Regions from separate parts of the Acidipropionibacterium jensenii genome, predicted to be linked through region 3. Evidence: riboswitches for the same ligand, from Rfam matches in the RefSeq annotation. Region 3 holds a riboswitch; each other region holds the start of a gene.
What was found. Region 3 has a riboswitch for thiamine pyrophosphate ahead of FEZ32_RS06715 (thiamine ABC transporter substrate-binding protein). Riboswitches for the same ligand answer to the same signal wherever they lie in the genome.

Region 1: another riboswitch for thiamine pyrophosphate. It lies ahead of FEZ32_RS11895 (ABC transporter ATP-binding protein); the one in region 3 lies ahead of FEZ32_RS06715 (thiamine ABC transporter substrate-binding protein).
Region 2: another riboswitch for thiamine pyrophosphate. It lies ahead of FEZ32_RS04100 (bifunctional hydroxymethylpyrimidine kinase/phosphomethylpyrimidine kinase); the one in region 3 lies ahead of FEZ32_RS06715 (thiamine ABC transporter substrate-binding protein).

What each region holds. Positions count from the first base shown of each region.
Region 1 is NZ_CP040635.1:2,654,136-2,661,674, reverse strand. Features, by position in the region: gene glgX (glycogen debranching protein GlgX) at 1-972, opposite strand, end outside; gene FEZ32_RS11915 (cysteine desulfurase family protein) at 1,182-2,384, shown strand; gene mnmA (tRNA 2-thiouridine(34) synthase MnmA) at 2,462-3,550, shown strand; gene FEZ32_RS11905 (uroporphyrinogen decarboxylase/cobalamine-independent methonine synthase family protein) at 3,607-4,575, shown strand; gene FEZ32_RS11900 (hypothetical protein) at 4,607-4,813, shown strand; TPP riboswitch at 4,864-4,960, shown strand; gene FEZ32_RS11895 (ABC transporter ATP-binding protein) at 4,968-5,813, shown strand; gene FEZ32_RS11890 (ABC transporter permease) at 5,810-6,580, shown strand; gene FEZ32_RS11885 (ABC transporter substrate-binding protein) at 6,577-7,539, shown strand, end outside.
Region 2 is NZ_CP040635.1:935,768-943,306, forward strand. Features, by position in the region: gene FEZ32_RS04085 (thiamine phosphate synthase) at 1-591, opposite strand, end outside; gene thiM (hydroxyethylthiazole kinase) at 602-1,495, opposite strand; gene FEZ32_RS04095 (MFS transporter) at 1,492-2,913, opposite strand; gene FEZ32_RS04100 (bifunctional hydroxymethylpyrimidine kinase/phosphomethylpyrimidine kinase) at 3,048-4,751, opposite strand; TPP riboswitch at 4,742-4,833, opposite strand; gene FEZ32_RS04105 (undecaprenyl-diphosphate phosphatase) at 4,980-5,849, opposite strand; gene rplI (50S ribosomal protein L9) at 6,258-6,704, opposite strand; gene rpsR (30S ribosomal protein S18) at 6,719-6,958, opposite strand; gene FEZ32_RS04120 (single-stranded DNA-binding protein) at 7,100-7,539, opposite strand, start outside.
Region 3 is NZ_CP040635.1:1,530,088-1,537,626, forward strand. Features, by position in the region: gene FEZ32_RS06695 (MMPL family transporter) at 1-1,515, opposite strand, end outside; gene FEZ32_RS06700 (TIGR01777 family oxidoreductase) at 1,621-2,520, shown strand; gene FEZ32_RS06705 (rhomboid family intramembrane serine protease) at 2,517-3,206, shown strand; gene FEZ32_RS06710 (nucleoside/nucleotide kinase family protein) at 3,313-3,912, opposite strand; TPP riboswitch at 4,368-4,486, shown strand; gene FEZ32_RS06715 (thiamine ABC transporter substrate-binding protein) at 4,552-5,634, shown strand; gene FEZ32_RS06720 (ABC transporter permease) at 5,631-7,298, shown strand; gene FEZ32_RS06725 (ABC transporter ATP-binding protein) at 7,307-7,539, shown strand, end outside.

The DNA.
Region 1 (7,539 bases), 1.1 Mb from region 3:
ATTGGCGGTGTTGACCGAGTTCCCGCAACCGGTGACGTCGTAGTCGTTGCGGTGGTCATTGGTGAGCCGGTAGTAGGTGTTGTGGTCGATGCCGCGGAAACACAGCGTCGGGCCCTCGTGGCCGCCCTCCCCGGTGTGGTTGTAGACGACGTCGAGGAGAACCTCGATGCCGGCGCGGTGGAACTGGGTCACCATCTCCTTGAACTCGCGGACCTGCTCGCCGGTGGTGCCGACCGAGCAGTAGGCGGCGTGCGGCGCGAAGAAGCCCAGGGAGTTGTAGCCCCAGTAGTTCTTCAGACCCTTGCCGACGATGAAGGGCTCGGAGACGAAGTGGTGAATGGGCAGCAGCTCGATGGTGTTGACGCCGATGCTGGTGAGGTGCTCGATGACCGCCGGGTAGGACAGTCCGGCGTAGCTGCCCCGCAGATGCTCGGGCACCAGCGGGTGCAGCCGGGTGTAGCCCTTGACGTGCGTCTCGTAGATGACGCACTCCTCGATCGGACGTCGACGGGCGATCGGCTCGGGGGCCGGGGTGGACCTCACGACCACCGACATCGGAACCGCCGAGGCGGAGTCGCGGGTGTCGGGGGTGTAGTTGGACTCCTCGGTGTGGTCCAGGATCGGCCCGGAGTAGTCGACCCCGGCGGTGATGGCCCGGGCGTAGGGATCCATCAGCAGTTTGGCCGGGTTGAACCGCATGCCGGCGCCGGGATCCCAGGGGCCGTGCACCCGGAAGCCGTAGAGCTGTCCCTCGGTGATGTGGTCGACGAAGACGACCCACACACCGTCGGAACCCATCTCCATGTGCACATTGCGCTGACTGCGGTCGGTGTTCACCAGGGCCAGTTCGACCTGGCTGGCGCGGGGAGCCCACAACCCGAACCGGCAACCGCCGTTCATCAGCTGGGCCCCCAGCACACTGGAATCAGTGGGAGAGGGCACGGGCAATGTCTCGGCAAGAGCTTGAACCATGAAATTGAGGACCTACCTGCTCGCGGATGCCGCCGGTGAGACGACAGGAAATCGTAGCCCGGCTCGCACTAGGGTTTCACTCAGATGGGGATATTCCCCGTCAAGCGGATTCATTCGCCATGTCGTACGCCGCACGCTAGGCGGCTGGTGACGAAGGTTCCGGGCCCCTCGGCCGAGGTGTCGGGCGGTACCCTGCCGCGGTGAGCGCAATGACCAGCACATCGGGACCCTCCGGCGGGCCGGGACGCAGCGGGGACCGGACCCACGAGGGGTGTCGGGACGGGGGGCGGACGGCTGCGCCGGCCTCCCGCAGCTACCTGGACCATGCCGCGACCAGCCCGTTGAGACCCGGCGCGCTGGCGGCGGTGGTCGCCACCGGAGCGGTCGCCAACCCGGCCGCGGTGCACACCGCGGGACGTCGCGCTCGAGCCATGCTGGACGATGCCAGGGAGCAGATCGCCTCCCTGCTGGGAGTTCGGCCCCTGGAGATCGTCCTCACCTCCGGGGGGACGGAGGCCGACACCCTGGCACTGCTGGGGGCCGGCGGTGCGGGAACGGTCGGGATCTCGGCGGTGGAGCACGCGGCGATCGCCGGTCTGACCGCCCCCGGGCTGATGGGCGAGCGGGCCCGGGTGCTCCCGGTCGACGCCGACGGCGTGGTCGATCCGTCGTCGATCGCGGCTCTGGACGCACCTGGACTGGTGAGTGTGATGACGGCCAACAACGAGACCGGCACCCTGGAGCCGGTCGCCGAGTGCGCCCGGCAGGCCCACCGGGCCGGCGCCCTGTTCCACACCGATGCCGTCCAGGCCCTGGGGCATCTGCCGGTCGAGCTCGCCGAGTGGGATGTCGACCTGGCCTCCTTCTCGGCCCACAAACTCGGGGGACCGGTCGGGATCGGGGCCCTGTGGGTCCGTCGCGGGGTCACGGTGGCACCGGTCGCCGCCGGTGGTCGTCAGGAGGCCGGGCTGCGGTCCGGCACTCAGATGGTCGCTCTGGCCAGGGGTTTCGCGGCGGCTCTTGACGAGGCCGTCGCCGAGATGGGCCGGCGCACCGAGCTGTGGGGCAAGCTGCGGTCCCGGCTGGTGGAGGCGGCTGGTGCGATCGAGGGGGTCCGGGTCGACGGCGGGGACCGGGTGAGTGCGGCGGTCTGCCATCTCAGCGTGGCCGGGGCCCGGGGGGAGAATCTGCAGCTGCTGCTGGATGCCCGGGGGATCGACTGCTCCACCGGGTCGGCCTGCCATGCCGGGGTGGCCGCTCCGAGCGAGGTGATGCTGGCGATGGGGCGCTCCCGCCAGCAGGCCTCCTCCTGCCTGCGGTTCTCCTTCGGGCCGGAGACCACGGTGGCCGAGATCGACAGGCTGGCCGCCCTGCTTCCCGAGGTCGTCACGCAGGCGCGTGCGGTGCGTTGAGTGCAGGCGCGCTGCGGCGGGGCGCGGGTAGCATGGGCCGCCGTTGAAAGGGGACCGACATGAGAGTTCTGGCCGCAATGTCGGGAGGAGTCGACTCCGCGGTGGCCGCCGCCCGGCTGGTCGCCGCCGGTCACGACGTCACCGGCGTCCATCTCGCCCTGTCGCGCACCCCACTGGCCTACCGCGAGGGGTCGCGGGGCTGCTGCTCCCTCGAGGACTCCTTCGACGCCCGGCGGGCCGCCGACCGGATCGGCATCCCCTTCTACGTGTGGGACTTCTCGGAGCGGTTCGCCGAGGAGGTGATCCACCCCTTCATCGACGAGTACCGGGCGGGTCGCACCCCCAACCCGTGCCTGCGCTGCAACGAGCGGATCAAGTTCGCCGCCGTCCTGGAGCGGGGCCTGGATCTCGGCTTCGACGCGGTGGCGACCGGCCACTACGCCCGGCTGGAGACCCGCGAGGGGATCACCAGGATGCGCCGTGCGGTCGACCCCGGCAAGGACCAGTCCTATGTGCTGGGGGTGCTCAACCAGGAGCAGCTGTCCCACTGCCTGTTCCCGTTGGGCGACTCCTACAAGACCGAGGTGCGCGCCGAGGCCGCCCGACTGGGGTTGACGGTCGCCGACAAGCCGGACTCCTACGACATCTGCTTCATCCCCGACGGGGACACCGCCGGATGGCTCTCGGACCAGCTGGGCGAGCACACCGGTGAGTTCCGCGACGAGACCGGGGATGTGGTCGGCCACCATGACGGCTACCACCACTTCACCATCGGTCAGCGACGCGGCCTGCACCTGGGAACCCCTGCCTCCGACGGCCGGCCACGCTATGTGCTGGACATCGAACCGGTCTCCAACACCGTGGTGGTCGGCCCCTCCGAGGACCTGGAGGTGCATCGACTGGAGGCCATCCGGCCGGTCTGGTGCTCCGACACCCCCGGAACCGACTCCTGGGTCGGGCAGGTCCAGGTCCGCGCCCACGGCACCCCCGTGGAGGCCCGCGTCCAGCGGGTCGACGGCGGAGTGCGGATGACCCTGCGGACGCCACTGAAGGGAGTGGCGCCCGGCCAGGCGGCGGTGCTCTACGACGGCGACCTGGTGGTCGGATCGGCGACCATCTGCGGCACGGACCGGGCCGGCACCGACATCGTCGGGGCCACCCGGTGAGGGCCACCGCGCTGGGCTCCCTGCCCGGTCGGGACTTCCGCGGGGCGCTCGCCTCGATGGCCGAGTACTTCCCCGATCTGATCCCGCTGCCCGAACTGCCCGATCGGGGTCCCGGGGCAGGGATCCTCGGGCGCGGGACAGCCCAGCTGGAGTCCATCCCGACCGACCTGGGCCCGGCCGGCTGGCGGCTGGCCGACGCCGACGACCGGGCCGCCCGGTCGGCGCGTGCCGGCTGGCGCAGGGATCTCGACGATCTGGAGGAGACCCTGGCCGGGGAGTCCGCCACCGTCAAGATCGGCATCTGCGGGCCCCTCACGCTGGCCGCCGGGGTGCACCTGCGCCACGGCGAGGCGGTCCTCGACGACCCCGGCGCGCTGCGCGACGTCGGCCAGTCGTTGGCCGACGGCCTGGCCGCACAGCAGGCCGAACTGAGCCGCAGGATGCCCGCCGTGGACTGGGTCTGGCAGCTCGACGAGCCGGCCGCACCGGCCGTGCTCGCCGGACGCGTCGCCACCCAGTCGGGACTCCATCGCTATCCCGCGATGGCCCCGCACACCGCCACCGGTCTCATCGGCCCGGTCGTCAACGCCCTCCGGACGGCCGGAGCCGCCCGGGCGGCCCTGCACTGCTGCGCTCCCGGACTGCCCTGGGACCTGCTGGAACGGATCGACATCGACGACCTGCTGGTCGATCGCGACGCACTGGGCCACCAGGATCTCGACCACTGCGCCGAATGGCTGGAGTCGGTCCCCCGGACCGGCAGCGCTGAGCCGGGGGAGTACCGGAGGCTGGGTCTCGGCCTGGTCCCGACCAGTGCACCGGACCGGGTGATCTCGGCCGACCAGATCCTCGACCGGCTGGTCGAGGTGAGCCGACGCATCGGGGTGGACCGACGTCTGGTCCTGAGCGGGTGCATCCTCACCCCGGCCTGCGGACTGGCGTCCTGGTCCCAACCGTCCGCCGCGCGCCAGTGCGAGCAACTCGCCCGCGCCGCACAGCTGGCCGAGGAGGCGCTGCGCGACTGACCGGGCGGACCACGATGGCTACCATGGCCGGGTGGGCATCTTCACCGACCTGAACCTCAACGGACGCGCACCGGTGCGCGTCCAGCCGAAGATCGGCGAATGGGGGCCCAGGGGGGTTCCCTCCACCCGCGCCAAGAAGGTTCAGCGGATCATCGCACCGATCGTCTTCGTCCTGGTGCTGGCCGGACTGGCCGCGCTGTTCTACTTCTTCTACCGGATCCTCATTCCGCAGGGCTGATTCCGCGGGGCTGAGCGCGGCCGGCCAGGCCCGCTCGGTATACTCACAGGCTGAAAGACACGGGGTGCCTCCCATCGTGGGGCTGAGATAACACCCGCCGAACCTGATCTCATTTGCATGAGCGGAGGGATGTCACGATGCGTCGGCGCATGCAATGGTGAACGCTCCGGTGAGCGGTGCGCGGGCCGGCCGGCCGGCCATCCGGATCGACGATGCAAGCTACCGATACCCCCACTCGAGTCATCCGGTGCTGGCCCATCTGAGTCTGACCGCCGCGGTGGGGGAGCACATCGCCCTGGTCGGCCGCTCGGGGTGCGGCAAGTCCACCCTGCTGAGGCTGATCGCCGGCCTGGCCGAACCCGTCACCGGGACCATCGAGGTGCTGGGCCACCGCGACCCCCACGACAGACTGGACGGCTGCGCCATGATGCCGCAGAACGATCTGCTGCTGCCCTGGCTGAGGCTGGTCGACAATGTCGCCATCGGACTGCGCAACAAGGGGGTGGCGCGCCGTGAGGCGCGCACCCGCGCACTGGCGGTGCTGGACCAGTGGGGACTGGCCGAATGGTCCCGGTCCCGGCCCGACAAGCTGTCGGGGGGAATGCGCCAACGCGCCGCCCTGGCCCGTGCCCTGCTGGCCGACAAGCCCGTGCTGCTGGCCGACGAGCCGCTGGGATCCCTGGACGCCATCACCCGTGCGGACGGCCAGCGGTGGCTTCGCCGCGCCGTCCTGGCGGCCGGCGCCACGCTGATCCTGGTGACCCACGACGTCGAGGAGGCGCTGCTGCTGTCCCGGCGGGTCATCCTGCTCGGACCCGCAGGACCGCGACCGGCCGCCGCCCAGGGATCCTGGCCGGGCTGGTTCGACGATGACCGCCGTCGCGAGCAGATCCTGGCCGATCCCCGGTTCGCCGCCGCCCGGACCGCCGTCCTGGAGGCCCTCGGCGACTCCGCGGAGGCCTCTGCGGGGTCCGGCCCGGTGCCGGGGGAATCCCGATGAGGCACCTGATGGCCCGGGTGCTGCCACCCGCACTCACCGTGCTGCTCGTACTGGCCGGCTGGATCGGCCTCACCTCCTCCGGACAGGTGGCCGACTACGTCATCCCCTCCCCGGGCTCGGTGCTGGCCTCCCTGGTGACGAACTGGCCCGACACCCTGGGCCGAGCCACCATGGTCACCGCCGCCGAGACCCTGGCCGGGGTCGGCGCCGGAGTGGCGGTCGCCGTCGCGATGGTCGTCGCGACCGGCTACCTGCCCCTGGTCGGGCGCTCCCTGACGCCGCTGCTGGTCGCCTCCCAGGCCATCCCGACGATCGTCATCGGGCCGCTGCTCACCATCGCCCTGGGGTACGGGATGTCCCCGAAGATCATCGTGGTCGCACTGCTGTGCTTCTTCCCGGTGGCTCTCAACCTGATGGCCGGGATCGGTTCTGTGGACCCCCGACTCATCGACGCCATGCGCACCCTGAACGCCGGGCGCAGCGCGCTGTTCTGGCGGGTCCGCCTGCCGCACGCCGCACCCCGCGGATTCGCCGGCCTGCGGGTCTCGGTGACCTTCGCCCCGGTCGCCGCGGTGTTCGCCGAGTACACCGGTTCCACCGACGGCATCGGCTATCTCATGCTCCAGGCCATCCCGCGTCTGGCGACCGACTTCGTCTTCGCCCAGGTGGTGGTGCTCACCGCCCTGTCCGGCCTGCTGCTGGGCGCCGCAACCCTGCTGGAGCGCCTCATCTGCCCCTGGATCACCCCCGAACGAGGAGAATCATGACAGCTGTCCACAACCCCACCCTCAGCACACCGATCAGTCGCCGTCGACTGGGCGGCCTGTTCTGCGGCGCACTGGCCGCCGCAGGGCTGGCCGGATGCGGGCGCACCGAGGCCCGGTCGGCGTCCTCCCCGTCGGCGAGCTCGAAGCTGAGCCTGCTGCTGGACTGGAACCCGAACCCGGACCACGTCACCCTCTACACCGCCGTGCACACCGGGGCCTTCACCAAGGAGGGGATCGAGGTCGGCATCCAGAACCCGGCCAACACCGCCGACGCCGCCAAGCAGGTCTCCCTGGGCCAGGTCGACCTGGCCGTCAGCTACGAGCCCGACACCCTCATCGCGGTCGGCCAGGGGCTCGACGTCATCTCGGTGGCCGCCCTCATCCCGGTCAGCCTCACCTCCCTGATCGCCAAGAAGTCGCGGGGGATCACCTCCGGGGCACAGCTCAAGGGCCGGACGGTCGGACTGTCCGGGCTGGCCTCCCAGCGGCCCAGCGTGGAGTACATCGCGCGCCGCTCCGGGGTCGATCCGGCCACCATCACGATGCCGAACATCCAGCAGAGCCTCAGCCAGGCCCTGCTCACCGACAAGGTGGACGCCATCTACGGCGGTTTCCGCAACATCGAGGGAATCGAGCTCGCCGAGAAGGTGCCGGTCAACGTCATGCCGGCCACCGAGCTCGGACTTCCCGACTACGCCGAACTGGTGATCATCGCCAGCCGTCGACGGCTGGCGCAGGAGAAGGGGTACGCCGAGAAGGTGCGGGCCTTCCTGCGGGGACTGGCCGCCGGTCAGAGCGCCGCCCAGAAGGACCACAGCACAGCCGCCGAGGCGATGACCGCCCCGACCAGGGGCTCCTACCAGCCGCAGATGGTCGCCAAGATGGTCGACGCCACCGTCGAACTGCTGGGAACCGGACCGTTCGGAGTCCAGAAGCCGGCCGACTGGGCGGCCTTCGCC
Region 2 (7,539 bases), 590 kb from region 3:
GGCGCGCACCACCGCGACCCCGGCCACCCCGGTGGCGGCCAGGGCGGGTGCGTCGTGGGGGCCGACGTCGCCGATCGCCACCATCGGCAGCCGGGTCTCGGCGACCAGCGGCCGGTATCCCTCCACCCCCAGCGGGGTGCGGCCGGAGTTCTTGGTGGGGGTGGGCCGGAAGGGTCCGCAGCCGAGGTAGTCGATGTACTCCGACAGCGCGTCGGCGCGCCGGACCAGGTCTGCGGTGCCGGTGGTCAGCCCGATGATCGCGTCGGGTCCGAGCATGGCGCGGGCCGCCTCCACGGGAAGGTCGTCCCAGCCGAGGTGGACGCCGTGCACCGGGGTGCCGGCGTGCATCGCGGCGAAGGCGACGTCGGCGCGGTCGTCGACCACGACCCGGGTGGCGGGGGCCGCCTGGTGCACCGCCTCGGCCACCGCAGTCAGCAGCGCCAGCAGCTCGGCGGTGGGCAGCTGCTTGGCGCGCACCTGCACCATTCCGGCTCCGGCGGCGGCGGCGCGGGCGGCCGTCTCGACGGTGTGCCGGTCGGTGCCCGAGGTCACCAGGTAGCAGCGGATGTCCAGCGGTTCGGTGTGCGTCATCGGCATCTCCTCAGATCTCCAGGCCCCGGTCGGCGTCCAGCCTCTCGGCCGCCTCGCCGACCTCGTCGAGGGCGTCCAGCAGGGCCATCCGGAAGCTGCCGGGGCGGGCGGCCCGCCAGCCGGCGAGCTCCCCGGCGAGGTTCATCCACACGGTGGCGGCCAGGGCGGCGGTGGCGGCGCGGGTGGGATCGGGCACCGAGGCGGGAGCCGGCGTCGGCGTCGAGTCTGACACCGGCGTCGGGGTCGAGGCCGCCAGGCAGGCGGCGACCAGACCGCCGAGCAGACATCCGGTCCCGGTGACCCGCGCCATCATCGGGTCCCCGCGGGCGACCCGTCGAGGCTCTCCGGCGCCAACCACCAGGTCGACCCGCCCGGAGACCGCCACCGCACCGCCGGTCTGCCCGGCGACCGTCTCGGCGGCTCCCCGCGCGTCCTCCACCGGGTCCTCGGAGTCGGCCCCGCGGCCTCCCCCTCCCCCGGTCAGCGCCAGGATCTCGGAGGCATTGCCCCGCACCACCGCCGGCCGGCCGGCCAGCAGGTCGCGGGCCATCCGGGTGCGGATCGGGGCGGCCCCGATGGCGGTGGGGTCGAGCACCCAGAAATGTCCGGCCCGGCGGGAGGCCTCGACGGTGGCGGGGATCCCGTCCATCGCGTCGGTGCTGAGGGTTCCGAAGTTGACCAGCAGGATGTCGGCGATCTCGGTGACGGCGGGCGCCTCCTGGAGGGTCTCGGTCATCACCGGCCGGGCGCCGGCGGCCAGCAGTCCGTTGGCGACCAGGTCCATCGAGACGGCCGCCGAGATGCAGTGCACCAACGGGGGACGCCGTCTGGTCCGGGCGATGACGTCGGCCACCTCGGCGAGGTCCCCGTCCTCGGCCAGGTCCGGGTGCAGTCCCCAGCTCATCGCGAACCCGCCGACGTCGGTACCCGGAGGGCCCGGCGGCGGGTCGAGGCGTGGGCCACCTCGTCGATCCCGGCGTCGATGTCGGAGGGTCCCAGTCGCGGCCCGCACAGCGCGCCGATCACCACGAGGATCCCGCCCAGGGCGACCAGACCCATGATCGCCGAGTGCGACCCGACAGCCCTCTCCAGGGTGGGCAGGTAGAACGGGTAGAGGGCCGGCACGATGAGCGAGAGGCTGTATCCCATCCCGTAGCCGGTGGAGCGCACCTCGCTGGGAAACCGCTCCGACAGGTAGGCCGAGACGGGCCCGTAGGCCGACACGGTGATGACCTGCAGGACGGCGGCCAGGATCGCGGCGCGGCCGAGGGTGTGGGAGTTGACGGTCGCCCACCACAGTCCCGGGCCGGCCAGCGCGGCGACGGCTCCCCAGACGACCAGCAGGTTGCGTCGTCCGGTGAGGGTCGAGAGGTGACCGGCGACGGCCATCAGGATGGCCTGGGCCACCGATGCCACACCCATCGCCACCGAGACGCCGGTGGCCGGGAGTCCGGCGTCGGTGGACAGTCTGGCGGTGAGCATGATGACGACGGCGTTGGTGAGCAGCCACAGGCCGCTCATCAGGGTGAAGACCTGCCAGAAGGCCGGTGCCCAGCGTCCGACCAGGACCTCGCGCACTCCGGCAACGGGACGATCGGCGGCGGGTCCGGTCTGCGACGTCCGGGAGTCGGCCGGGTGGGTGGAGCTCGCCTGGGCAGTGCCCGAATGGGCAGTGTGCGCCGGGGACGCCGCCTGGCGGTGGAGGACCGGGGCGTCGACCACCCGGTAGCGGTAGTAGATGAGCATCCCGAGGGAGCACAGCGCGCCGACGACGAACATCAGCCGCCATCCCCAGGCGGCGTAGCGCTGGGGTCCGAGTCCCACCAGCAGGCCGGCGGTGGCGAAGGCGATGGACCCCTGCGCCCAGGGCGCCATCGACAGGATGAGCCCGCTCATCAGGCCGCGGCGCTTCGGCCGCGACCACTCCATGGCCAGCGGAATCGCCGCCGAGTACTCGCCGGCGACGAAGATCCCGCCGAGGAAGCGCAGCACCAGGATCACCGCGATGGTGCCGGCCCCGAGAATCTCGTGGGTGGGCACCGCGGCGATCAGCAGGGCGCAGCAGGCGGTTCCGGTGATCGCGATCCGGGTGGTGCGGGTGCGACCGAGCCGGTCCGAGACGCGCCCGAGGATCATCCCTCCCAGCGGACGGCCGAGCATCATCGCGATGACGATGACGGCGCCGGTCGAGGCGGCCACCCCGGGTCCGGCGATCACCGCCAGCGCGGGGGCCAGGGCGGTGAGCGGAAGGAAGACGTGGACGTTGTCGATCCAGTTGCCGACCACACCGGCGCGCAGCGCGGCACGGCCGGCGGCAGGCATCCGCTCGGCCTGCTCGACGTCGAGAACCCGGCTGGACGCTGTGGCACCGGTGGACGTCGTCGTGGACGATGCGGCGGTCGACGTCCTGGTGCTGGATGCGGCGCGGCTGGACGTTCTGGTGCTACCTGCCGGGGTCATCGCAGACCGTCCATCCGCAGTGCCTGCTCGAAGAACTCGAGCTCATGGCGGCACGAGATGAGGAAGGCACGAGCGGCCGCCGACCTCTGGGCGGGCGCGGCCACCTCCATCGCCTTCTCGACGTGACCCAGCGCGGTGGCGGTGGCCGTGATGAAGGCGTCGTCGCGATAGGTCGCCAGCCATCCGGCGTAGCGGTGGTCGTCGGGGACCTGCGGGAGGGAGGCGCCGACCTGGGCGTAGAGCCAGTAGCAGGGCAGCACCGCGGCGGCACCGACCGGATGGTCGTCGCCGAGTGCCCTGGCCATCAGGAAGTCGACATAGGCCCTTGTCACCGGGCTGGGAGCGGGCGGCTGGGAGTCGGCGCCGAGCCAGCTGCGGTGCAGTTCGGCCTCGACGACCTGGCTGGCGGTGGCTCCGCCGGCCCAGTCCGCGGCCTCGGCGGGATCGGCCGATGAGGCGGCGACCGCCGCCAGGGCGCGGGTGTACCCGGCCAGGTAGCAGGCGTCCTGGCCGAGGTAGAAGGAGAAGACGCCGGGCGACAGGGTGCCGTCGACCAGGGCGGTGACCAGGTCGCAGTCGGCGATCCGGCGGGCCAGGTCCGACCCGGCGCGCCACAGGGCCGCGGTCCAGGGTCCGGCGGCGGGCACCGCGGCGGCCGGGGCATCGGGCGCGGACGGGGCATCGGGCGCGGACGGGGCATCGGGTGCGGCCGGCGTCGCGGGTGCGGGAGCGTCGGTCGCCGTCGCGGGTGCGGTCGGCATCACGGCCGCGGGAGCGTCGGTCACCGGGGCGAGCTGGTCTGGGATCTCCAGGGCGGCGGGGACGTCGTCCGCCGTCAGCCAGGCGACGGGCTGTCCGGCGGCCGCCAGCCGGCGCATCCGGTGGCTGTGGTCGACCGGACCGTGGCCGTGGCCCACGACGAGTTCGCTGCCGTGGAGGATCGCCTCGTGGAGCCATTCGGTGGTCCAGACGAGGGCTGTGGCGGGGTCGTCTCCGGCGGCGAGCCGGGTGGCCAGGGCCGAGGACAGCGAGCATCCGGTGCCGTGGGTGCTGGTGGTGTCGACCCGGGTGCAGGGCACCTCGACGAGGGGGCCGTCGGGGCCGACCCACAGGTTGGTGGCCAGCCGGGAGTCCAGGTGTCCGGTCTTGACGATCACCGCGACGCCGGTGTCGGCCGCCCACGCCCGGGCCTGGGCGACGGCGGCGTCCTGGTCGGGTGCGGGGTTGTCGTCGACCAGCACGGCGAGCTCGGGAATGTTGGGGGTGATGACGGTGGCCCGCCGGCAGAACCGGCTCATGGCGGCCTCGGCGTCGGGCTCCAGGAGGCGGTCGCCGCTGGTGGCGACCATCACCGGGTCGACGACGAGGACCGGCGGCTGATGGACGTCGAGCCACTGCTCCACCGTCTCGATGATGGCGGCGGTGCCGAGCATCCCGGTCTTGACGCCGTCGACCACGACGTCGTCCCCCACGGCCTTGAGCTGTGCGGCGAGGAAGTCGGTGGGCGGGGTGTGGATGGCGCGCACACCGGTGGTGTTCTGGGCGACCAGGCAGGTGACCACGGTCATGCCGTAGCCGCCGGCCGCCGTGATCGACTTCATGTCGGCAGCTGTGCCGGCTCCCCCGGAGGGATCGGTTCCGGCGATGGAGAGCACCCGTGGCAGGGCGCCGGGAACCGATGGGTGGATGGTGGAGGTCACTGGGACATCCCTTCGCTAGTCCGAACTAGATCAGGTTCCACGGGTGTGATCTCAGCGCAGCGGCGCACCCCGTGTCCACGCAACACAATGCCACAGGGAGCCCCGGACAATGCCACAGGGGGCCCCGGCGTCTGCCGGGACCCCCTTGTCAGCGATGACTGTGAGCGACGACCCCTCACGCACCCAGGATTCCGCCCGGGGTCGCAAGGGGTCGTCCCTCTGCCTCAATCAGACAGCCATCAACCCGGTGAACGCGAGGACCAGGAGCACCACGCCGAGCACGATCCGGTACCAGATGAAGCCGGTGAACTTGTTCGAGGAGACGAACTTCAGCAGCCAGGCGATCGAGAAGTAGGCAACGACCAGGGAGACCAGGGTGGCGATGATGGTCGGCCCCCAGCCGATCACGCCCATCCCGCCGTCGATCAGGATGTCGGTGGAGGCGGTGATGTGGGAGGCCTCGGTGATCGCCTCGAAGATGCCGGCGGCCACCAGTGCGGGGATGCCCATGAAGAAGGACAGCCGGGTCGCGGTCGTCCGGTCGAACTTGCGGAACAGGCCCGCGGAGATCGTCGCGCCGGATCGGGAGATGCCGGGGAACAGCGGGGACAGTGCCTGGAAGCAGCCGATGATGGTGGCGTCGACCAGGGTGACGTCCTTCATCCCGCGACCGAGATCGGTGCGACGGTCGGCGGCCATCATCACGAAGCTCCAGATGATCAGCGCCCCGGCGACCACCCAGATCGACGACAGCGGGCCCTGGATGGCGTCCTTGAAGACCAGCCCGACGACCGCCACCGGAATCGATCCGATGATGATCCCCCAGCCGAGGGTGTAGTCGGGATCGTCGCGTCCCTCCTTGTTGAACAGACCGCGGAACCAGGCGGCGACGATCCGGACGATGTCCTTCCAGAAGTAGATGATCGCCGCGGCGATCGCACCCACCTGGATGATGGCGGTGAACGCCGTGATGCCCACGCCCTGGGTCTTGAACCCGAGAAGGTGTTCGACGATGCGCAGATGCCCGGTACTCGATACCGGCAGAAACTCGGTGATGCCCTCGACGATTCCGAGGATGACAGCCTGCCACCAGTTCACGGAGCAGAGACCTTTCTGTGGGGGACGCGCACCGGCCCGGGCGCACAGGCCCATAGCCTAGATCGTCGGGACGACGTCGCCGCCCTTCCGCGTGTCGGCGATTCCCCGGTGGCCGGTGGGCCCCGTGATTCGGTTCCGGGTGGGGACTACGCGCTGAGACTCGGCGACGATCGGACCAGCAATGCCCCCGGAGCACAGGAGGGTACGACGAAGGGGCCGCGCCCCGAGGACGCGACCCCTTGTCGGATCTGTGTCAGCAGATCTGCCTCAACAGACCTGTGCAAACAAACCTGTGCCAGTCGTGACGAAGCCGCCCGGCGAACCGGACGGCTCTCATCAACCGTGACCGACGGCCGTCACCGACACGTGCAGATCGCCCTGCGCGGACCGGCGTCGGCCGTCGTCAGCTCACTTGGCGACGGTCTCGACCGCGACGTGGCCCTTGACGGCCTCGTGCAGCTTCACGCCTACGGAGTGGGTGCCGATGGTCTTGATCGGCTTGTCGATCTCGATGGACCGCTTGTCGAGGGCGGGGCCACCGGCGCGCTTGACGGCGAGCACGATGTCGGCGGGAGTGACGGCGCCGAAGAGGCGACCGGTGTCTCCGGCCTGAACCGGGATCTGGACCTTGAAGTCCTCGAGCTGGCCGCGGACCTCCTCGGCCTGCTCACGGGTCTTGATCTCCTTGGCGTCACGCGCCCGCTTGATCTGCCCGATCTGGGTCTCGGCGCCACGGGTCCACCGGATGGCGAAACGATGCGGCAGCAGATAGTTGCGGCCGTAACCGTCCTTGACCACCACGATGTCACCGGGCTCCCCGAGCTTGGGGACGGGTGCAGTGAGAATGAGCTTCATGTCGGACCTCCTTCTCAGCGTGCGGTCGAGGCGTAGGGAAGAAGCGCGAGCTCGCGCGCATTCTTGATCGCGATGGCGACCTTGCGCTGATCCTGGACAGTCAGCCCAGTCACGCGGCGGGCGCGGATCTTGCCACGCTCGGAGATGAACTTGCGCAGCAGGGCGATGTCCTTGTAGTCGACCTCGCCGATGTGCACGGTCTTGACGGGAACGACCTTCTTCTTGTTCACAGGCTTACGCTGTGGACCGGCCATTGTGGTGCTCTCCTTGTCTACGGGATCACTCCCGTGAAAGCCCGGCTCTCGCCGGAATGTGCCTGTCCGTGTCCTCGTCGACGATCAGCCTGGGCCGTCGCCGCCGGGAGCGGAACTTGACGTTGCTTGAAAGGGTGCGGATCAGAACGGAGGTTCGTCGCTCTGGGCCTGGGCCCACGGGTCGACGCCGCCTCCGCGGTTGTCCGCTCCCTGGTTGTAGGACCCCTGATTCCCCTGATTGCCCGACGGAGCTCCCGACTGGCGTCCGGGCTGGTTGCCCGACTGGTTGTTGTCCCAGCCACCCGAGTTGCCACCCTGAGGCTGCTGACCCCAACCGCCGGAGTTTCCTCCCTGGTTGCCGGAGCCACCGCCCTGGTTGCCGGAGCCGCCACCGGACCATCCGCCGCCCTGACCACCCTGGCCGCTGCCCGAGGGATTGCGGGTGACCTTCGCCGAGGCGTACCTCAACGACGGGCCCACCTCCTGGACATCGAGCTCGTGGACGGTGCGGCGGTTGCCGTCGCGATCCTCGTAGGAGCGCGCCTTCAGGTTGCCCTGAACGACGACGCGCATCCCCTTGG
Region 3 (7,539 bases):
GGCCGCATCGGCCAGGGTCGCCTGGAGGAGCACCTGGCCGTCGACCACCCGAGGCTCGGGCGCGGGGGTGCCCGGGCCGCCGAACCCGCCGATCCCCGACCGGGTCACCGGTGCGGTGCCCGCCGGGGTGTCGGCCGAGACGGCGACACTCTGCACCCCCGAACTCGCCAGCAGGACGTCGGCGACCTTCTGCAGGTCCGCCGAGCTGGTGACGACGAAGGCGGGACTGCCGGAGCCGCCGGGGAAGTGCTCGGCCAGGGCGCGCTGTCCGTCGCGGGCCTGGGAGGAGCCGAGCACCAGGTCGGACTGGGGCACCCCCTGGGCGCGCAGCTGGGTGATCCCCAGGGTGCACACCGCCAGGATCACGCAGGCCACCACCCACACCGTGCGCGGCCGCGTCGACAGCGCCCGTCCCGCCCGCGCCCACAGCCCGGTGGGGGAGACCTCGCCGGAGGCCTGCGGGTCGAAGTGCGGGACCCTGGGCCAGAAGGCGGCCCGTCCCATCAGCAGCAGCATCGCCGGGAGGAAGGTCAGCGCCGCCAGCATCGCGAAGACGATGCCGATGGAGGTCACCGGCCCCAGGGTGCTGTTGGACTTCAGCTCGCTGAGCATCAGGCACAGCAGTCCGGCGATGACCGTCCCGCCGGAGGCGACGATCGGCCTGACGGACCCCTTGAGGGCATCGACGGTGGCGGTCCACCGGTCCCTCTCGGCAATCAGCGCCTCCCGGTACCGGGCGACGTAGAGCAGGGCGTAGTCGGTGGCCGCCCCGATCACCAGGATGAACAGGATCCCCTGGGTCTGCCCGCTCAGCAGCAGCACCCCGGCCCGCGCCAGGTGCCAGACCACCAGCAGGGCCACCGTCAGCGCGGAGACTCCGGTCAGCAGCACCACGACGGGCAGCAGCAGGGACCGGTAGACGATCAGCAGGATCACCAGGACGGCCGCCAGGGCCACTCCCAGCAGCAGGGTGTCGATCCCCGAGAAGGCCTCCAGGAGATCCGCGGTGAATCCCGCCGGTCCGGTGACGAAGACCTCGATCCCCTCCGGTGCGGTCCTCTCGAGGGTGTCCCTGACCCGGTCGACCGCCTCGCCGACGTCGGCGTCCCGGTCGATCGGGACGAAGGCCTGGATGGCTCGGCCGTCCTTGGAGGGAATGGCCGGGGAGCCCTGGCCGGTCACTCCCTGGACCGAGGCCAGCCCCTGGACCGCCTTCTGCAGGGCGCCGGTCTGGCTGCGGGTCAGCGGCGAGCCGCTGGTCATCACGACCACCGCGGGGATCGCCGAGGAGTCGTTGAACTCCCCGATCAGCTCCTGGACCCGGGTCGCATCGGCCGATCGCGGAAGGTAGGCGGTGGCGTCGTTGGAGGAGACCTCGTCGACCCGACCGAAGTAGGGTCCGCCGACCCCCGCCCCGGCCAGCCAGATGAGGATGAGCAGGGCGGGCACCAGCACCCTCAGCCAGCTGCGCGGAGTCCTGGAGGCGCTCCGGTGGCCGGAGGGGTCGTTGTCCATGCGGTCATAATAGGCGCGCCGTCGCCCACCCCGCGAGGCTGCGACACACCCGTCCGCTCCCGGCGATCATGAGACGGGCCGGGGACGGCTTCCTACACTTGGCCCATGCGCATCGCTATCGGAGGCTTCGCCGGACTGCTGGGCAGCGCCCTGGTCACGGAGCTGCGTCGACAGGGCCACGAGGTCGTGACCCTCACCCGTCACGAGCCCATCGAGGCCAGCGACAGACGGTGGGACCTCGACACCCTGTCCATCGCCCCGCCCTTCCTGGACGACGTCGACGCCGTCATCAACCTGGCCGGCGAACCCATCGCCCAGGGACGCTGGACCGAGGACCGCAAGCAGCGCATCCTCTACTCCCGCCTGGACACCACCCGGATCGTCACCCGGGCGCTGGAGAGTTCGAAGCGGTGCAAGATCTTCCTCAACGGATCGGCCGTCGGCTACTACGGCCCGCGCGGCGACGAGTGGGTCTGCGAGCATGACGGCGCCGGCGACGGATTCCTCGCCGGAGTCTGCCGGCAGTGGGAGGCCGCGGCCTCCGAGGCCCCCGACGACGTCCGCGTCGTGATGCTGCGCACCGGCCAGGTGATCGCCCCCCAGGGCGGATTCCTGGCCAAGCAGCGGCCCATGGTGCGGCTGGGGCTGGCCGGCAGGATGGGCTCGGGGCGGCAGTACCTGTCGTGGATCAGCCTGCGCGACCACATCCGGGTGATGATCGCGGCCCTCACCAACCCCGAGATCGTCGGGCCGATCAACCTGGTGGCCCCGATCCCGGTGACCAATGCCGAGTTCATCGCCACCTACTCCGAGTACCTGCACCGCCCCCACATGCTGCCGCTGCCCACCTCGGCGGTCCGGATGATCTTCGGCTCCGAGCTTGTCGACGAGGCGCTGCTCGCCGGCCAGCGGGTCCGCGGCGAGGTGCTCGGCCGGATCGGGTTCGAGTTCGACGACCCCAGCCTCGCCCGGGCGATCGCCACCGCCGAGCGGGGCAGGCGGTGAGCCGGCAGAACACTCGCCCGGTCCCGGTGGTCACCTGGACCCTCATCGGCATCTGCGTGCTGGTGTGGGCGGTCGAGCTCACGGTGCCGGGATTCATCGACGACATCGCGCTGTCGGCCGCGGCCGGGCGCGAGGAGCCGTGGCGGTTCCTCACCTCGGCCTTCGCCCACGCCGAGAACATCACCCACATCGGGTTCAACATGTGGGCGCTGTGGGCGGTGGGTCGCAGCCTCGAGGGATTCCTGGGGCGGGCCCGCTACATCGCCAGCTATCTGCTGTCGGCCCTGGCCGGCAGCACCCTGTTCGTGGTGATGGCCTCGCCGGTACCGAACGGGACGGCGATCGTGCCGGGCTGGTACGACGGCCTGGTCGGCGCCTCGGGGGCGATCTTCGGGCTGTTCGGCACCCTGCTGGTGGTGCAGCGGCGACTCGGCGGGTCGACCAGGCCGCTGTGGATCGTGCTGGGGCTCAACGTGGCGCTGGTCTTCTTCATCCCCGACATCGCCTGGCAGGCCCACGTCGGAGGATTCCTGGCGGGCCTGGTGACCGGCGTGGTGTTCTTCGAGGACACCGAGCGGGTGCGCCGCGGACACCGGCCGATGACCTGGTGGGCGCTGGCCGGACTGCTGGCGGTGATGGTGATCCTGGTGGTTCTGAAGTACCTCATCACCCCGGTGCCTGGCTGAGCCCCGGATCCGGCAGGTCGGCGGGTGCGCCCCGCTGAAGGTGAGGGGCTGAGCCCCGGATCCGACAGGTCGGCGGGTCCGCCCCGCTGACGGTGAGGGGCTGAGCTCAGCCCACCACGATGTCGGCCAGGGTCCGGGGGCGGTGCCGCAGCCAGTGGAGCTCCTCCTGGACGGCCCACATCTGCCAGTAGGGGGCGAACATCTCGCCGTCGCGGTCCAGAGCCCGTCGTCTGCGGGTCCGCGGGTCCGCCTCGCACCAGATGCGGGTGGTGGCCATCGCCGCCGAGACCGGGGTGAGGGCCCCGCAGCACTCGACGAGGATCGCCGCCCGGGGGTCCAGCTCGCGCCGGTCGCCGGGGGCCTTCGCGGCCCAGTCCCACGGTCGGTACCCGGCGTCGTGGTCGGCCAGGATCTTCTCGGGGACCATCCGCCACGCCGCCGACAGGCCGGCCCAACCCGGGTAGAAGTCGTCGTGGACCAGCTGCCAGGGCGCTCCCGGCCGCCGGTCCAGGATGCCGACCAGGGCCTCGGCGAGGGTGGACTTGCCCGATCCCGAGCCGCCGTCGATCAGGACCACCGGTCGTCGTCCGGCGCCGTCGGCCGCAATCCGATCGACGATGGGGTCGGCCTCGCCAGGGGAGAAGGTCTCGGCCGGCCCGTGTGGGGAGCGCGCTGGTGGGCGGTCGGCAGCCTGGTGAGGTCTCACGGGGCACCATCATCCTCCGGTGGGTGGGAGGAACTGTGGACCCGCATCGGAATCCGGGGCACAGGTGCACTGGACCGTTCCCGGTTTGGTGTGCGATCTTCGGGTGAGTTCGCCGGGGGATCGAACACGAATGGGCGTGGTGTGGGGCCGTGGGGCCGATGTCGGGCCTGGTGTGGGGTTGTGGGGTCGATGTCGGGCCTGGTGTGGGGGTTTCTGTTCGATCTTGGGTTGAACTCACCGGAAGATCGAACACCAACGGGCCTGTGTGGGGGTTGTGGGTCTGGTGTCGGGCCTGGCCCGGGTTTGTGTTCGATCTTGGGTTGAACTCACCGGAAGATCGAACACGAATGGGCCTGGGTGGTGTCGTCCCCCGGCCTGGGTGGGGTCGTCCCCCGGGTCTGGCGGCGTCGTGTCGGACGTCAGCAGGCCCCTGGCGGACGGACTGATAGAGTCTTCGGCGTCGACAGGGGAGCACGCAATCGTGCTGAGAGTGCCGAGAAGGCAGACCCTCGAACCTGATCCGGACCCGCACCAGCGGGATCAACCCGGCGTAGGGAGTCGAGAATCTCTCCAGGCTCTTTCGTCAGGGCCAGCCGCCCGGACGCGAGCGCCGGGCCCCTCCATGAGGAGGAGAAGGCAATGTTCGGGATCCGAGACCGTCACGCAGGACTGGCCGTTCTGCTCGCCGCAGCGATGGCACTGGCCGGGTGCGGGTCATCGGGCGGGTCGTCCAGCGCAGGCTCGGCCTCCGGCTCGGCCACCCCGTCCAAGGACGTCACCATCGTCACCCACGACTCCTGGGCGATGAGCAAGAACGTCGTCGCCGAGTTCACCAAGAAGACCGGCTACCGGCCCAAGTTCGTCTCCCAGGGGGACGCCGGCGCCGTCGTCAACCAGATGATCCTCACCAAGGACTCCCCGCTCGGCGACGCCGTCTTCGGCATCGACAACACCTTCTCCGGACGCGCCATCCAGGCCGGCGTGCTGGACCCCTACAGCTCCGCCGCGCTGCCCGCCTCGGCCAAGGACGCCGCCCGGGACACCGACGGCAAGCTCACCCCGATCGATCGCGGCGATGTCTGCATCAACGCCGACGACGGCTGGTTCTCCGCCAAGAAGCTGGCGGTCCCCACCACCCTCGACGATCTCGCCAAGCCCCAGTACAAGAACCTGCTGGTGGTCTCCAGCCCGGCCACCTCCTCCCCGGGAATGGCCTTCCTGGCAGCCACCGTCGGCGCCAAGGGTGAGAACGGCTGGAAGGGCTACTGGACCAGCCTCAAGAACAACGGCGTCAAGGTCGACAAGGGCTGGCAGGACGCCTACAACGTCGACTTCAGCGCCGGCCAGGGCAAGGGCAGGTACCCGCTCGTGCTGTCCTACTCGACCTCCCCGGCCGACACCGTGAGCAAGGACGGGAAGACCACCGCCACCTCCGCCCTGCTCAACACCTGCTTCCGCCAGACCGAGTACGCCGGGGTCATCCACGGCGCCAAGAACCCCGCCGGGGCGAAGGCCTTCGTCGACTTCCTGCTCTCCAAGGACGCCCAGGCCGACATCCCCGGGCAGATGTACATGTACCCGATCGACTCCTCGGTGGCGCTGCCCGCCGAGTGGAAGAAGTTCGCCCCGTTGTCCCCCAAGCCGTTCACCGTCGACCCGAAGACGCTGTCGGTCAACCGGAACACCTGGATCAAGGAGTGGACCGAGACGGTTCAGGGGTGAGGTCCTACCGGACGTCCCAGTGGGTGTGGCGCGCCTGCTGGCTGGTCGCCGGCCTGCTGGCCGTCGGCTTCCTGGCGGTCTTCTTCGCCGCCCCGGCGATCCACCTCATCGTGAAGGGGTTCATCGATGAGGAGGGCCACCCCACCCTCGCGGTGATGGCCCAGACCTTCCAGTCCTCGCGGACCTGGCGGATCATCCGGTTCACCCTGGGACAGGCGAGCCTGGGCACCCTGCTCTGCCTGGTGCTCGGCCTGTTCGGCGCCCACCTGCTCTACCGGGTGAGCTGGCCCGGACGCACCCTCGTCCGGGCCCTGGTCTCGGTGCCCTTCGTGCTGCCGACCGTGGTGGTCGGCGTCGCCTTCCGGACCCTGCTGGCCTCCAACGGCCGGCTCGGGTTCCTCGGCCTGGACGGGTCCTGGCAGGCCATCACCGCCGCCCTGGTGTTCTTCAACTACTCCGTGGTGGTGCGCACGGTGGGGTCCACCTGGGCCCAGCTCGACCCGCGCCGGGCCGACGCCGCCCGGGCTCTGGGGGCCGGTCCGCTGCGGGTCTGGCGGACCGTCACCCTGCCGGCCCTGGCGCCGGCGATCGCCTCGGCCGCCTCGGTGGTCTTCCTGTTCTGCGCCTCGGCCTTCGGCATCGTCCAGGTGCTCGGCGGTACCCAGTACTCCACCCTGGAGACCGAGATCTACACCCAGACCGTCGAGTTCCTCGACCTTCCCACCGCCTCCTCGCTGGCGGTGGTCCAGCTGACGGTCACCGGGCTGTGCCTGTTCCTGTCGGGTCGGGCCCAGCGCCGTCTGCAACGGTCCCTGGGCAGCGCCTCGCCGGGACCGCTGCGATTCCGGGGACGTCGCGACGGGCTGCCGGTGGTCGTCACCGCCGTCGTCCTGGTCGTCCTGCTGCTCGCCCCCGTGCTCACCCTGGTGGAGCGGTCCTTCCAGCGCGACGGCGTCTGGTCGATCGCCAACTACCGGGCGCTGATGTCGGCCGGGGACAGCTCCGGGATGGTCATCAGCGTCTGGCAGACCCTCATCAACTCCCTCACCACCGCGGTCTGGGCGACCCTGCTGGCGGTCGGACTGGGCGCGGTGGTGGCCCTGCTGCTGTCGCGGCGTCCCACCGGCCGGTGGGGACGGGCCGGGCTGTCGATCGGCGATGCGGCCTTCATGCTTCCCCTGGGGGTCTCCGCGGTGACCGTCGGATTCGGGTTCCTCATCACCCTGGACCGGCCGCCGCTGGACCTGCGCACCTCCCCGGTGCTGGTGCCGATCGCCCAGGCGATGGTGGCGATCCCACTGGTCACCCGGGTGCTGCTGCCGCCGTTGCGCGGGATCGATCCGCGTCAGCAGGAGGCGGCCGCGGCGCTGGGGGCGCCGCCGTGGCGGGTGCTGGGAACCATCGACCTGCCGGTGCTGGCGCGCGGCCTGGGGCTGGCGATCGGGTTCGCCTTCTCCACCTCGCTGGGGGAGTTCGGGGCGACCTCCTTCCTGTCGCGCCCCGATCGGATGACCCTGCCGGTGGCCATCGGCAGGCTGATCTCGCGGCCCGGCGCCGAGAACTACGGGATGGCGATGGCCGCCTCGGTGCTGCTGGCGGGGATGACGGTGGTCGTGATGGGGATCGCGGAGAGACTTCGACCACCGGAGGTGACGTCGTGGTAGGCGAGCAGGTGACGGATGAGGGTCTGGATGAGGGTTCGGAGGACCGCGTGGTGGACAAGGGTGCTGCAGGGCTGTCGGTGAGAGACCTGACGGTCCGCTACGAGCAGGGCGCCCAGCCCGCGGTGGACGACGTCAGTCTCGACGTTGCGCCGGGCCGGGTGGTCGCCCTGCTGGGCGCCTCCGGGTCGGGCAAGTCCTCCCTGCTGAGGGCGGTCGCCGGCCTGGTGCGGCCCGAGCGGGG